DNA from 2 places in the Novosphingobium sp. CCH12-A3 genome. Region 2 is predicted to be linked to the other one. Evidence: riboswitches for the same ligand, from Rfam matches in the RefSeq annotation. Region 2 holds a riboswitch; the other holds the start of a gene.
The links. Region 2 has a riboswitch for cobalamin ahead of AX703_RS03895 (TonB-dependent siderophore receptor). Riboswitches for the same ligand answer to the same signal wherever they lie in the genome.
Positions count from the first base shown of each region.

Region 1: another riboswitch for cobalamin. It lies ahead of AX703_RS10690 (TonB-dependent siderophore receptor); the one in region 2 lies ahead of AX703_RS03895 (TonB-dependent siderophore receptor).

Region 1 is NZ_LSIA01000136.1:1,549-8,358, forward strand. Features, by position in the region: gene AX703_RS10690 (TonB-dependent siderophore receptor) at 1-1,288, opposite strand, end outside; cobalamin riboswitch at 1,357-1,558, opposite strand; gene AX703_RS10695 (cell wall hydrolase) at 1,914-3,083, shown strand; gene AX703_RS10700 (hypothetical protein) at 3,342-3,641, shown strand; gene mdh (malate dehydrogenase) at 3,968-4,930, shown strand; gene sucD (succinate--CoA ligase subunit alpha) at 5,048-5,932, shown strand; gene AX703_RS10715 (2-oxoglutarate dehydrogenase E1 component) at 6,151-6,810, shown strand, end outside.
Region 2 is NZ_LSIA01000053.1:26,837-33,646, reverse strand. Features, by position in the region: gene cobD (threonine-phosphate decarboxylase CobD) at 1-23, opposite strand, end outside; gene AX703_RS03915 (adenosylcobinamide-GDP ribazoletransferase) at 20-733, opposite strand; gene AX703_RS03910 (histidine phosphatase family protein) at 730-1,308, opposite strand; gene cobT (nicotinate-nucleotide--dimethylbenzimidazole phosphoribosyltransferase) at 1,305-2,321, opposite strand; gene AX703_RS03900 (DUF1636 domain-containing protein) at 2,318-2,725, opposite strand; gene AX703_RS03895 (TonB-dependent siderophore receptor) at 2,725-4,641, opposite strand; cobalamin riboswitch at 4,844-5,036, opposite strand; cobalamin riboswitch at 5,095-5,295, shown strand; gene AX703_RS03890 (hypothetical protein) at 5,488-6,060, shown strand; gene cobO (cob(I)yrinic acid a,c-diamide adenosyltransferase) at 6,057-6,656, shown strand; gene AX703_RS03880 (cobyrinate a,c-diamide synthase) at 6,653-6,810, shown strand, end outside.

The sequences.
Region 1 (6,810 bases), on a different contig from region 2:
GGGCCTTGAAGCCCTCGCCATAGCTGGCGCGCAGGCGGAGGTTATCGACCAATTCGAACGCGCCGTTGGCACCGAAGGTCCAGGCCGTGCCGAACCGGCTGTGATCGTCAATGCGGACACCGGCGGCGAGGCTGGCGCGATCGCTGCTCCAGCCAAGCAGGGCGTGGCCCGAGGTGAGGTTGGCCTTGGCCTGTGCATCGAAAGTGCTCGAGAAGCGCGTCCATTCGCTGTCACCGCCGAAATCGAGCGTGAAATCGGCAGGCAGGTTGACGCGGCCCGTCAGGTCAACGCGCTCCGAGCGGCCCTTGTAGCCGTAGGACGGATCAGTGCCGAAAGTCGGGTCGTAGTAGTCGCGCTTGGTATCCGAGATCGCGAAGCCGGTGTTGAGCGTGAGATTGCTGCCGGTGTAGCGCAGGCCGACGCGGCCCGAGGCTTGGCGGGTGGTCTGGTATTCGGGGGTATCGCCGAACACGAGGTAGGTCGGCGGGCCGAAACCGTCGATGTCGGTGCGGGTGTCGGCGTAGCGGGCAGTGGCGACGATCGCGAGGTCTTGCGACAGGTTCACGCGGCCCCTTCCCCCGACGCGCCACTGGCGGAAGCCATCGGGTTCGGTGCCGACCGCTGCGGCCGAGACGCCATCGCTGCGGCTGTAGCCGCCGTTGAGGGTGAGCGCACCGAAGTCTGACGCGATGCCTGCTGCAGCATCGGCGAGATAGCTGTCGTTCGCGCCCAGTTCGGCACTGGCTTCAATGCCGTTGAGTTCGCGCGACTGGACCGCGATCACGCCGCCGATGGCCGCGCTGCCCCAGACGATGGAGTTGGAGCCGCGCAGCACGTCGATCCGCTCGACGCCGCCGGGGGTCAGCGTACCGAAGTCAAAGCCGCCCGAGGGGGCCGAGACGTCTTCGAGGCGAACGCCATCGACGAGGACGAGGACCTGCTCGGCATCCGAGCCGCGCAAACGCACGCCGGTGAAGCTGCCGGGGCCGCCGTTGCGGGTAATTGTCAGGCCGGGGACGCGTTCGAGGACGCGGGTGATGTCGGGGCCCTGGATCGACTGGATTTCGTCGGCGGTGATGACGGTGACGGGCTGGCCGGTCTTGCTGAGCGGGGTTTCGCTGCCGGTGGCAATGACGGTGATGGTTGCCGGGTCGATCTTGTAGTCAGCCACGACGACGTCGTCCGTACCTTGGGCAAGCGCAGGCGTCGCAAGGGTAAGGGCAGAAACGGAAAGCAGGTACTTCTTCACAGGACGCAACTCCGGCCACGAACGGTTGATGCCGTCCATGGCGAGAGGTGCGCTGGGCCATGAATCTGGCGCGCCTCGTCGCGTGCGCCCGGTACACCCCGCCCGGCCGCGGAACGACTACCATCGGCAGGTTTCCTGGCTCCCGGGTCATCGCCCGCTGCCCGCCTTCCCAGTACCGGGGATCGAATCCGGCACCAGTGGCATCACTGGACAGCGCGCTCTCCGGTTACAGTTGCGGGGGCAGCGCCGGATTTGAACCGGCTTCCCTCTTAGCCCGTGTTACCGGGCACCGTTGGCGTCGGCGCGGGGAACTAGCGGGAACTTTGCTGCGCTGCAAGAGGAACTACGTACTTCGGGGCAGGTTTGCTGCCCAATTCATTCTCACGCAAAGCCGCAAAGACGCGAAGATGCCGCGCAGGTTCGATAGGACAGCCATCACCTCCTGCGGCGATTATCCAAGAGCATTGCCTGCGGCAGCGCACGACCTCTTTGCGTCTTCGCGTCTTTGCGTGAGGTTTTCCGATCTGAGCGCCAGGCCGTGGGCTCGCCAGTTAACCGGATCGCAGGAGCTTGTGCCGCATCGGGACAGCGGGAAATGCGGCCGTGCGCGAGGGGGCGCAAAAGGTTAGCGCAATTGAGGATTTTCAGGATTCAGCCCAGCCCCATGCCTCTCGAGCTTGCCTATCGCCCGATCGAACTGCCCGGCGTGGCAGCGACGGCTTATGGCGAGCAGCGTCCGCTCGATTTTGCGGCGCGGATCCGGCGCCGGGATATGCGCTCGATCCGCAACGCCTTGCGCGCGCCTTCGCTGATGCGGCAGCGGCTGGGCGGCGTGGCGATGTTCGGCGTGCTGGGTCTGCTGCTCGGGCCGACCGGGTGGGGCGAACCGGGCGGCGTTCAAGCGGCTGTCGCGCGCGCGCAGATGGCGGGACTGCAACCGTTCGAGCGCGGGGGTGACAGCTTTCCGGGCTCGGCGTTCTACTGGCTCGACACCAGCGACAGCGGGCTGATCGCGCCGACAGAAGCGCAGGCGAAATGGGACCAGAGCCATTCGGATGCCGAGATCCTCTCGGCCCGTCCGGTGTCGGCGGCCGGGTCGAGCGAGGACCGCTGGCGGGCTCTGCAGTGCCTGACCGCAGCAATCTATTATGAGGCGGCGAGCGAGCCTGACGGCGGGCAACGCGCGGTGGCGCAAGTGGTGCTCAACCGCGTGGCGCATCCGGCATGGCCGAACACGGTGTGCGGCGTAGTCTACCAGGGGTCGGAGCGGCCGGGGTGCCAGTTCTCGTTCGCGTGCGATGGCTCGCTGGCGCGCAAGCCGATGAAGGCATTCTGGGACCGGGCGCGGCGCGTGGCCGCCGATGCGCTGGCCGGCTATGTCTATGCGCCGGTGGGACTGGCGACGCATTATCATACGACGGCGGTGCATCCCTACTGGGCGCCGAGCCTTTCGTTCATCGGCACGATCGGGGCGCATCGCTTCTATCGCTGGGCAGGGGCAGCGGGGCGTCCGGCGGCGTTCACCGCGCGCTATCTCGGCGGCGAGCCGATTGCCGCGCCGCATCCGCGCACATGGACGCCCTCGCCCGTCGACATTGCCGATCCGCTGGCGCTGGAGAAGGCGTTCGAGGAAGGGCGGATCGTGGCGCCGGGTGCTGCGACTGCGACACCGGCTGCGGCCATCTCGCAAGTCGCCCCGACGCAGAACCTAGTCCGCCCGCAGGTGCTGCCCGGCGTGAAGGCGGGCGCTACCGGAGCGCCCGTTTCGGGCAGTGGCTCCGTGCTGCCGGGGTACGAGAACGCCAACAAGTGGATCGCGCAGCCGGGGGCTTGAGCAGACGCCGAAGTCTGCTCATGCTGAGCTTGTCGAAGCATCTGATGCTGCGCCTGCGTCCTTCGACAGGCTCAGGAAGAGCGGGTTCGGGATTGCGCAGACCTGTTCCATTCCGCTCGTCGCAAATCTGTTTCAGGACGGGTGGTTATTCGTTCCTTTACCGTGTCGTCACACACACTCTTAGCGCAGGTGGGTCTAGGGCGGGGTCGTGGAGAACGGCACCGATTGTCCCCGGCGCCGTCAGAGAGTTGAGGCACCATGCTGCGATTTGCGCCCCGTTACGGCATCATTTCCCCCTGTCTTTCGCGACGGATCCAGGCGCGACACCTGCGGGCGATAAACGACAATGGTACGGGATCTCAGTGCCACGACGAGGCGCTGGACACCGCGCTCCGCATGTTCGCCGCGCATGGATTTGCAGCAGCAGCGCGCGCACGAGACGCTGCGGTCATTGCCGAACGCAGCGGCGAGCCGAACCGCGTGGAATTCTGGGTCGAGGTCTGTGCAACACTCGACCGGCGGATGGCGCGCGACTTCCTGAAGCGCAAGCACAGCTGATCCGCGCAAGAGTTTGCGGAGAGGAAAAACAAAAGGGAGCCCCGGTGGAGACGCCGGGGCTTTTTGCTGGTCGGATAGTTTGCGCCCCAACCTTGCATTGCGGGGTTGCGCAACACCTCGGAAACAGACCTTTTGCTATTGCGAACTGATATCACAAAAACCCCGGATATAGCGGGTTTTCGCGGTTGCATTCGTGTGCGCGCGGGCCTAGGGCCCGATTCATTCTGCCAGAACCTTCCTGTCTCGCGGGGCACGGGAGGGACCTGGGCGAAAGCTCTGCTGGCATTTGTATGCTTGTCCCCGCGAACGGGAAAGGACCGTAGAGCATGGCACGCAAGAAGATCGCGCTTATCGGCGCAGGCAATATCGGGGGCACGCTGGCCCACCTCGCCGCCCAGAAGGAACTGGGTGACATCGTCCTGTTCGACGTGGTCGAAGGCGTGCCGCAGGGCAAGGCGCTCGACCTTTCGCAGTGCGGCCCGGTCGAAGGCTTCGACGCCAAGATCACCGGCACCAACGACTATGCCGACATTGCCGGTGCCGACGTGATCATCGTGACCGCAGGCGTTGCCCGCAAGCCGGGCATGAGCCGCGAAGACCTGCTCGGCATCAACCTCAAGGTGATGAAGGCTGTTGGCGAAGGCATCCGTGACAACGCGCCCGACGCTTTCGTCATCTGCATCACCAACCCGCTCGACGCGATGGTCTGGGCGCTGCGCGAATTCTCCGGCCTGCCGCACAACAAGGTCGTCGGCATGGCCGGCGTGCTCGACTCGGCGCGCTTCAGCACGTTCCTCGCCTGGGAATTCGGCGTCTCGATCCGCGACGTGAACACGTTCGTGCTTGGTGGCCACGGCGACACCATGGTGCCCGTCACCCAGTACTCGACGGTCAACGGCATTCCGGTGCCCGACCTCGTCAAGATGGGCCTGTCCACCCAGGAGAAGATCGACGCGATCGTGCAGCGCACCCGTTCGGGCGGCGGCGAGATCGTCGGCCTGCTCAAGACCGGCTCGGCGTTCTACGCCCCGGCCGCTTCGGGCATCGCCATGGCCGAAGCCTACCTCAATGACCAGAAGCGCATCCTGCCCTGCGCTGCCTACGTCGATGGCCAGTACGGCGTTGACGGCCTCTACGTTGGCGTGCCCGTGCTGATCGGCGCGAACGGCGTTGAGCAGGTGATCGAGATCGAGCTGGACGACGAAGCCAAGTCGAACCTCCAGGTCTCGGTCGACGCGGTCAAGGAACTGCTGGAAGCCTGCAAGGGCATCGATAGCTCGCTGGCTTAATTTGGTAGGATGACGTGCGCCCCCGCGCAGGCGGGGGCCTCAGTCGGTTTACGCAGGTGTTGCGTAACAACACCGAGGTCCCCGCCTTCGCGGGGACGCAATATCCGGAAGTGATTGATGTCCATTCTCGTCGACAAGAACACCAAGGTCATCACGCAGGGGATGACCGGCAAGACCGGCAGCTTCCACACGCAGGCTGCGCTTGACTACGGCACGCAGATGGTTGGCGGCGTGACCCCCGGCAAGGGCGGCACGACCCACATCGGCCTGCCGCAGTTCGATACCGTGGCCGAGGCCAAGGCCGTCACCGGTGCGACCGCATCATGCGTCTACGTGCCGCCTTCGGGCTGCGCCGACGCCATCCTCGAGGCGATCGATGCCGAGATGGAGCTGATCGTGGCGATCACCGAGGGCGTGCCCGTGCTCGACATGGTCAAGGTCAAGCGCGCGCTGTCGGGTTCGAAGAGCCGCCTGATCGGTCCGAACTGCCCCGGCGTGCTGACGCCCAACCAGTGCAAAATCGGCATCATGCCCGGTTCGATCTTCAAGGAAGGCTCTGTCGGCGTGGTCTCGCGCTCGGGCACGCTGACCTATGAGGCGGTGTTCCAGACCTCGGCCATCGGCCTTGGCCAGACCACCGCTGTCGGCATCGGCGGGGACCCGGTCAACGGCACCAACTTCATCGACGTGCTCGAACTGTTCCTGGCCGACGAAGCCACCAAGTCGATCATCATGATCGGCGAGATCGGCGGCGATGCCGAGGAGCAGGCCGCACAGTTCCTGATCGACGAGGCCAAGCGTGGCCGCAAGAAGCCGATGGCCGGCTTCATCGCGGGCCGCACCGCGCCTCCGGGCCGCCGCATGGGCCATGCCGGCGCCATCGTATCGGGCGGCAAGGGCGATGCTGAAAGCAAGATCGCGGCCATGGAAGCCGCCGGCATCAAGGTCTCCGCCTCGCCCTCGCTGCTGGGCGAGACGCTGGCCGAGGTGCTGAAGGGCTGAGGCCAAAAGCTACCGCCCGGATAGGTTACCTTGCGTAAGGTGCCACCGGGCGGATGCTTGAAGATTTCAGGGTAGACACCGCAACGGAAGCGGCCTGCCTCAGTTATGGATTTTTGCGCAAGTCTTTCGAGGCGAGCGCCGGAAGGGTCGGTTCCACGGTCAGTGGAGCGGAAGAAGTCCGAAGCCCCCAACCTCCCCGGGGGGACCAGGAGTTGATGATGGGTTCTGAACTGCACGATTTCGACGTGGATCCGGCACAGGAAGGTCCGCAGCCCGGCCCTTCGTGGGCCAACAAGCGCTGGCCGATCACCGATGCCGCGGCGGGCGACGACCTGACCCAGGCGATGGACCCGATGGCGCTGAAACTCGTCATCGAGAAGTCGGCCAAGAAGGGCGGCGTAGCGCTGGACGAAGCGGCGCTGCAGCAGGCGGCGATGGATTCGATCCGCGCGATGACGCTGATCCGCACCTATCGCGTGCGCGGTCATCTGGCGGCAGACCTCGATCCCCTCGGCCTTGCTCGTCAGAAGCTCCCGGCCGACATCTCGCCCGAGTATCACGGCTTCACGGCCGCCGATGCCAAGCGCAAGATCTATCTCGGTGGCGTGCTGGGCCTCGAGTGGGCGACGCTTGAGGAACTCGTCGCGATCCTGCGTGCAAATTACTGTGGACATGTCGGCTTCGAATACATGCACATCGCCGACGTGGAAGAACGCAAGTTCATCCAGGACCGCATCGAGGGCGGCGACAAGTCGATCGACTTCACGCCTGCAGGCAAGAAGGCGATCCTCGCTGCCGTCGTACGTGGCGAGCAGTACGAGAAGTTCCTGGGCAAGAAGTACGTCGGCACGAAGCGTTTCGGCCTGGACGGCGGGGAA
Region 2 (6,810 bases):
TGGCGGGGGAAGGACGTTGTCATTGCGCTACGACCTGGGCGAGCAAGGCGCATGTCTCGACCAGTTCGATGCCTGCGCCATGACCGTCGCCGGAAATGCCGCCGATGCGTTTGCGCAGCCACCACGGCCAGACTGCGAGCGCGGGTAGAGAGGCGAGCAGCGCAGGGTCGACGGCGAGCGCGCCGATGCTCCAAGCCAGCAGCCACACGATCAAAACCGGCGCATTCGCGCCTTTGCGGAAGAGGGTGCCAAAGCCCTCATGCAAGGGCGAAAGGAATCGTGCCCACGCCAGTGGGCCGATCCGCGCCAGCACTGGAACGAGCACGAGCGCGGCATAGGATCCTGTCAGGATTGTCAGCCACACCAGCACAAGCTTTGCCAGCATTTGCAGGGCGATGGACGTCGCTCCGAAGCTGCCGACATGCGGATCGGCCAGCACGACACTCAGGTGTTCCGGCGTGCGGTGCATGGCGCCGGCTGCATCGGCAATATCGGCCAGTCCGTCGAGGTGCAGCGCGCCAGTAACCCCCACCCATGCCGTCAACGCCAGCAATGCGCCAAGAGCCGGGTCGTGTTGCGACCCCAGCCAGCCAGCGCCGGCAACGCAAAAACCCACAAGAGCTCCACACAGCGGGAACCAGCGGATAGCATTGGCAAAATCCGCCTCCGTCGCATCCATCGCGGGAACGGGCAGTCGTGTCATGAACTGCACGGCAAGAATCATGGCCCTCATCGCAGGTTTTCGGTGCGGAGGCGGATGATCTGCCCGGACAGGGCGGCACCCGGCCAGATGCGCAGGGAGAGCAGCGCGCCGTAAGGCAGATCGACGGCCCAGACCTGCCTGAAATCCAGCCCGGTGAGCACCGATACCGCTGCCCGCATTGCGCCGCCATGCGTGACGATCAGCGCGTTGTCGGGAAGCTCGGCAATGGCATCGGCCACGCGGGCCCGCAGGGATGACCAGTTCTCGCCGCGGGGAGGGGGACACGTGTCGGGATCGTCCCAAAAACGGGCGAGGGCTTCGGCCGGGACCCATTCCGGTGAAAGCCCGTCCCAATCGCCAAAATCCAGTTCGCGCCAGCGCGCGTCGCACGCAACGCCAACGCCTCTTGCGACTGCCAGCGCCTGCGCGCCAGCGCTGGCGCGCTGCAGGTCTGAACTGATCACGCAGGCGATGGCAAGGCTCTCGGGCACTGCTCCGGCAAGGCCGCCTGCGGGGTCGGCGCAGGGCTCGTCGCGATGACCCAGCAGCAGGCCGGTGCGCAGGGGCGGCCCGTGTCGCACGAGGTGGATCGTCCGGCTGTTCACAGCGCCTGTGCCACGGCAGCTTGCGCGAAAGTTGCCATGCCATTGTGGGCGGCAAGCGCGGCGCGCACGATCGGTACAGCCAACGCGGCGCCGGATCCTTCGCCCAGCCGCAGGCCAAGGTTGAGGATTGGATCGAGCGCGAGGTCTCGCAGCAGGCGGGCGTGAGCCTGTTCGGCGGAACAGTGAGCGGCAAGGCAATGCGCGGTAAAGTCCTCATGGCCTGCCGCCAGCGGCGCAATGGCGGCGCAGCAGATGAACCCGTCGAGCAGGACCGGCACGCGTAGCAATCGCGCCGCCAGTATTGCGCCAGCCATGGCTGCAATTTCGCGCCCACCGAGGCGGCGCAGCGTTTCGAACGGGGTCGAGCAGGCCTGTCCATGCAGGGCGGACGCAGCTTCGACTATCGCCGCCTTGCGGGTTACCCCTTCGGTGTCAACGCCGCTGCCGCGCCCGCACCAGTCCTGAGCGCGGCCGCCGAAAGCTTGCAGGGCCAACGCCGCTGCAGGCGTGGTGTTGGCGATGCCCATCTCGCCCACCAGCAACAGTTGCGTGTCCGGCAGAACAGAGGCAGCACCGGCATTGAGCGCGGCGAGGCAGTCGTCTCTCGTCAACGCGGCTTCGCGAGAGATATCGCCGGTCGGAAGGTCAAGATCGAGTGCGATGACCGACAGATCAGCGCCGCATGCGCGGGTCAACTGGTTGATAGCCGCCCCGCCATTGCGGAAGTTGGCGACCATCTGCGCGGTCACTTCCGGGGAAAAGGCACTGACTCCCTGCGCCGCCACGCCGTGATTTCCGGCAAAGACCACCGCCTGCACTCGGTCGATAGATGGCTGTGCCTTGCCTTGCCAGGCGGCCATGAATACGGCGATCTCTTCCAACCGGCCCAGCGATCCGGCAGGTTTGGTCAGACTCTCCTGCCGTTCTCGCGCTTGTGCGCTGGCCTGCGCGTCGGGGGCGGGCAACGCAGTGAGTGCAAAGGCGAAGGCTGCCTCATCGGTGAAGCAGATCATGCGCAGACGAAGCCTTCCGGCGGGGTACGGGCAATGAACTGTCCCTTCACGCCTTCGGGCCATTGGCCATAGGGCACTACGCCTTCCGCGCTTTGCGCATGGAGAGTGGCGTATTCGAGAATAGCGCGGGCCGCCTCCTCGGTGGGGGTGAACCTACCCAGGACGTAGCCGATCTTGCCCGATGCGCGCAGATGCACGGTGCAATGCTGCTGGCAGGCGAAGAGGCATGCAGTCTCCTGCACCGCCACTGCGGACAGTGCGGGATCGGCCTGTTGGAGACTGCGCATTGCTTGGGCAAGCAGGGCACCGCCCCGCTGGCCTTCTGCATCCTCACGCTGATCGGCAGAAAGGCGGCAGGTTGAGCAGACGACCACCGCTGGGCCGGGTTCGATCGCGCGCAGCATCAGAACCGGCTCCTCAGACCAAGGTAGACCGTACGCCCGAGGGCACCATAGCCGCCCGCTGTCTCGTAGCGCTTGTCCATGATGTTCTCAGCGCGGGCATTGATGGTCAGCCCTTCGGCAACCCGCCACGCGGCGCGAAGATCGACCAGCCAATAGGCTGGCAGCTCGGTGCTGCTGCCGGCCCGGTCGAAAGTCTCGCCCGAATAGCGGGCGGCCACACTGGCGCGCAGGCCCTTCGGCAGGTCCACCCCGCTTTCCAGATTGGCAAGATGGCGCGGCACGCGGGCAAGCTGACGGCCGATATCAGTGCTGCTGGGCGAACGGTCCTCCGCTTCGATCCAGCTGTAGTTTGCTGTCGCAAAGAGCACGCCAAGCTGCGCGCTGCCGGCCAGCTCCAGCCCCTTGGCGTGGGCCTTGCGCACGTTGGCGTAGTAGCCGAAGCGTGTGGTTGTCGTGCCGGGGATATAGCACGCGGCGGGCAAGGTGCCGGTGGTCGGACAGAAGGCGAAGTCGATCAGATTTTCGGTTTCCCGCTCGAACCAGGTCGCCGAAGCGTGGAAAACTTCGCCGAGTGACTGTTCGGCGCCGACCGACCAACCCTTGGCCTGCTCCGGTTGCAACACGGCAGAACCGTAAATGCTGAACAGCTGGTAGAGCGAAGGAGCCTTGAAGCCTTCATCATAGCTGGCGCGCAGCACAGTCTGCCCGGCGTTAGGCGTGTAGACTGCGCCTCCGGTAAGAACTGTGTTGCCGCCGAAGCGGGATTGGTCGTCGTGGCGCACACCGCCGTTCAGCGTCAGGCCGATGAGCGGGGTGAGGCGCAACTCGCCGTAGACGCTGTTCGTATCGGCGCTTTGCGGGACGAGGGCGTAATCGGCGGTATTGTTGCCGGGTGAGGCGCTGGTCATGCGCTGCTCCTCGCGTTCAGCCCCGAATTTGGCGCTGAGACCTTCTGCAAGCTTCAAGTTGCCTTGATATTCGAAACGGCGCACGCGGCCATGCGCATCGAAGTTCAAGGACCGGATCGAGCGCGCCGGATCGTAGTTCTCGCGGTCCGTTTCGGTCTGCAGCACGGCAATGCGGTTGGTGAGGCGCCCATCGAACAGGGCCAGATTGACACCTGCATAACCGGTCCATTCGGTGGTCAGGCCATAGGTACGCGCGTCCCCCGAGCTGCCATCGAATTCGTTGCGCGCATCGGCCAAATAGCCGCGCAAGTCGACCGACAGGTTTGGCGTGAGCTTGAGCGTGGCTGTGCCGCTGGCGGAAACGCGGCGGTAGCCATCGTCCTCCGTGCCGTTGCTGCGTGCGGAGATGCCATCGGTGGTGAAGGCGGAGCCCGCCACGCGCCAGTCGAGCAATGATCCGGCCCCGCCAATGCCAGCCTGGGCGTTGACCGTGGAGTGGGTGCCGGCTTCGACCGCCACGCTCCCTTCCAGCGGCTGTTCCGCGCGTCGCGTCAGTACGCTGACCACGCCGCCGATGGCATCGCTTCCCCACAGGATCGATTGCGGCCCGCGCAGGATTTCCACGCGCTCGATGTCGTCGATCAGCAGGTTGGAGAACGAATAGCCGCCGCCGGTGGCCGACGGATCGGAAATGCGCACACCGTCGATCACCATCACGGTCTGCGAGGAATCGGCGCCGCGGATGCGTAGCGATGTGGCGGTGCCAAAGCCACCATTGCGCGAAAGGCTGACGCCTGGCGTGCGCAGCATTAGATCGGTGAGCGCGATCGGCTGCTGGGCGCGGATCGCCGTTTCGTCAAGCACGGTTACGGTGGCAGAGACTGCGCTCTGCTCGACCGGGCTGCGCAAGGCAGTAACGACGATTGAAGGATCAGGCGCGTCCTCGGCTAAAGCGGGCGAGGCGAGTAGCGTGGCAAGCGAAACAACAGGAATATGGGCAGGACGCATGGTGCGGCTCCCTTCGGTACGAACGGCATGGACCTGCCGCTCAGACACGCGAAGGAAGCACGCGCCGGCATATGCACCGCAAGGCGCAACACGGCATCGCTTCCCGCACGGGGCTTCCCGGCAGGCAATGGCTGTCGTTGCGCGAGGGGTGTGCCGCCTTTGCAAGCCGGCAACCTCGAACGTCCGGTGCACCCTGCCCGAACGAAGAACGACCGCAACAGGCAGGTCTCCTGGCTCGCGGGTCAATGCCGGTCCGGCCGCCTTCTCAGGACGGTGAGGTCCCAATGGCGTAATTGGCCGGTCGGCTCGCCGCTTACAGTTGCAGGGGCAGCCGGAGTTTTACACCCCGTTCCCTTTTGATCCCCTCTCGGGGAACCTGTCGCGGCGGTGCAGGTAGCGACATGTTTTTGCTGCTGCAAGTGCGAATACTTGCGCAGATCAATTGCTTGGCTTATCCAGTCTTTCGCAACGGGTGCCCGAAAGGGCTTAATCGGGAAGTCCGGGCGGTGGTCGCAAGCCACCCAATCCGGCACTGCTCCCGCAACTGTAACCGGTAGCGCATCGCCATCATGCCATTGGGTTTCGGCCCGAGAAGGCGGCGAAAGGCGCGACGATCCGGAAGTCAGGAAACCGGCCTGTTGCGGTCGTTTCTCTGCGCGGGCGGGATGTACCGGGCGGACGAAGGCACACCCTTCGCGGACGACACTGTTGTGCGTTCTTGTCGGAGGGAGATCCGTGATGACCAGCACCTGAGATCCAGCCAGACGTGCGCGTCCGCACGTCTTGCCGATCCTGCGCATCACGCATGCGCACAATCAATTCATACCTGTTCACAGGAGGCCAATCATGGTCCGTATTTCGCGTCCTGATCTCGCGATGTTTGGCGCGCTTGCGATCGTCATGCTCGTAACCCGCACCCATTCGCTCAGCAATGTCATGCACCTGCCTGACACCAGCCTTGCCAGTTTCTTCGTCGGCGGTTTCTTCCTGCGCCGCGCGACTGCTTTTGCAGGGCTCTTCCTGCTCGCCTTTGCCATCGACGTGACAGTGATCGGCTGGTTCGGCCAGTCCAGCTTCTGCTTCACCCCTGCCTACTGGATGCTCGTTCCGGCCTACGGCACGATGTGGCTGGCCGGGCGCGCGGGCGCGGACAAGCTGGGCACCGAACCGTCATCACTGCTGGGGCTGCTGGCGCTGGTCAGCGTTGCCACGCTGGTTTCCGAGCTGTTCTCCAGTGGCGGATTCTACTTCCTCGGTGGCCGTTTTACCGATCCGACCGTCGCAGGCTTTATGCCCCGCCTCGCTCGCTATTTCCCACCGACCCTTGCGGCCACTCTGCTGTGGACCGCAACTGCAGCAGGCATCTATGCCTTGCTGGTCGCCGCGCGCCCCTCGCTTGCCTCACGAGCAGAGCAATGAGCGAAACCCCAGAGGCGCACCGCGAGCGCGCCCGCAAGCACAAGGCGGTGGTCGATGCCAAGATCGCCGCCGCCACGCGCGACAAAGGCCTGCTGCTGGTTCTCACCGGCAACGGCAAGGGCAAGTCCTCCAGCGCCTTTGGCATGGTGGCGCGGACGCTCGGCTACGGTCGCAAAGCGGCGGTGTTCCAGTTCATCAAGGGTGCGGAAAACGTCGGTGAACGCGCCTTCTTCGCCTCGCACCCCGATGTGATCTGGGAGAAGTGCGGCGAGGGTTTCACTTGGGAAACGCAGGATCGGACACGTGACATTGCCGCTGCGAGGGCGGGCTGGGAAAAGGCCAAAGCTGCGCTGGCCGAACCTGACATCAGCCTCGTCGTGCTCGATGAATTGACCTACCTCATCACCTACCGCTATCTCGCGCTCGATGAGATCATGCCCGCGATCGAGGCGCGACCGGCGATGCAGCACGTGGTCATCACCGGTCGTGCCGCAGACGATGCGCTGATTGCCGCCGCCGACGCCGTGAGCGCGATCCGCGACGTGAAGCATGCCTTCCGTGACGGCGTGCGCGCCCAAGAAGGGATCGATCGGTGACGACCGCATCTTGCCGAGCGTTGCTGGTCAGCGCGCCGGCTTCGGGGCAGGGCAAGACGACGGTCACGGCCGCTCTTGCCCGCCGCCACGTGCAGGCAGGGCGGCGGGTCCGCGTGTTCAAATTCGGCCCTGACTTCCTGGATCCGATGATCCT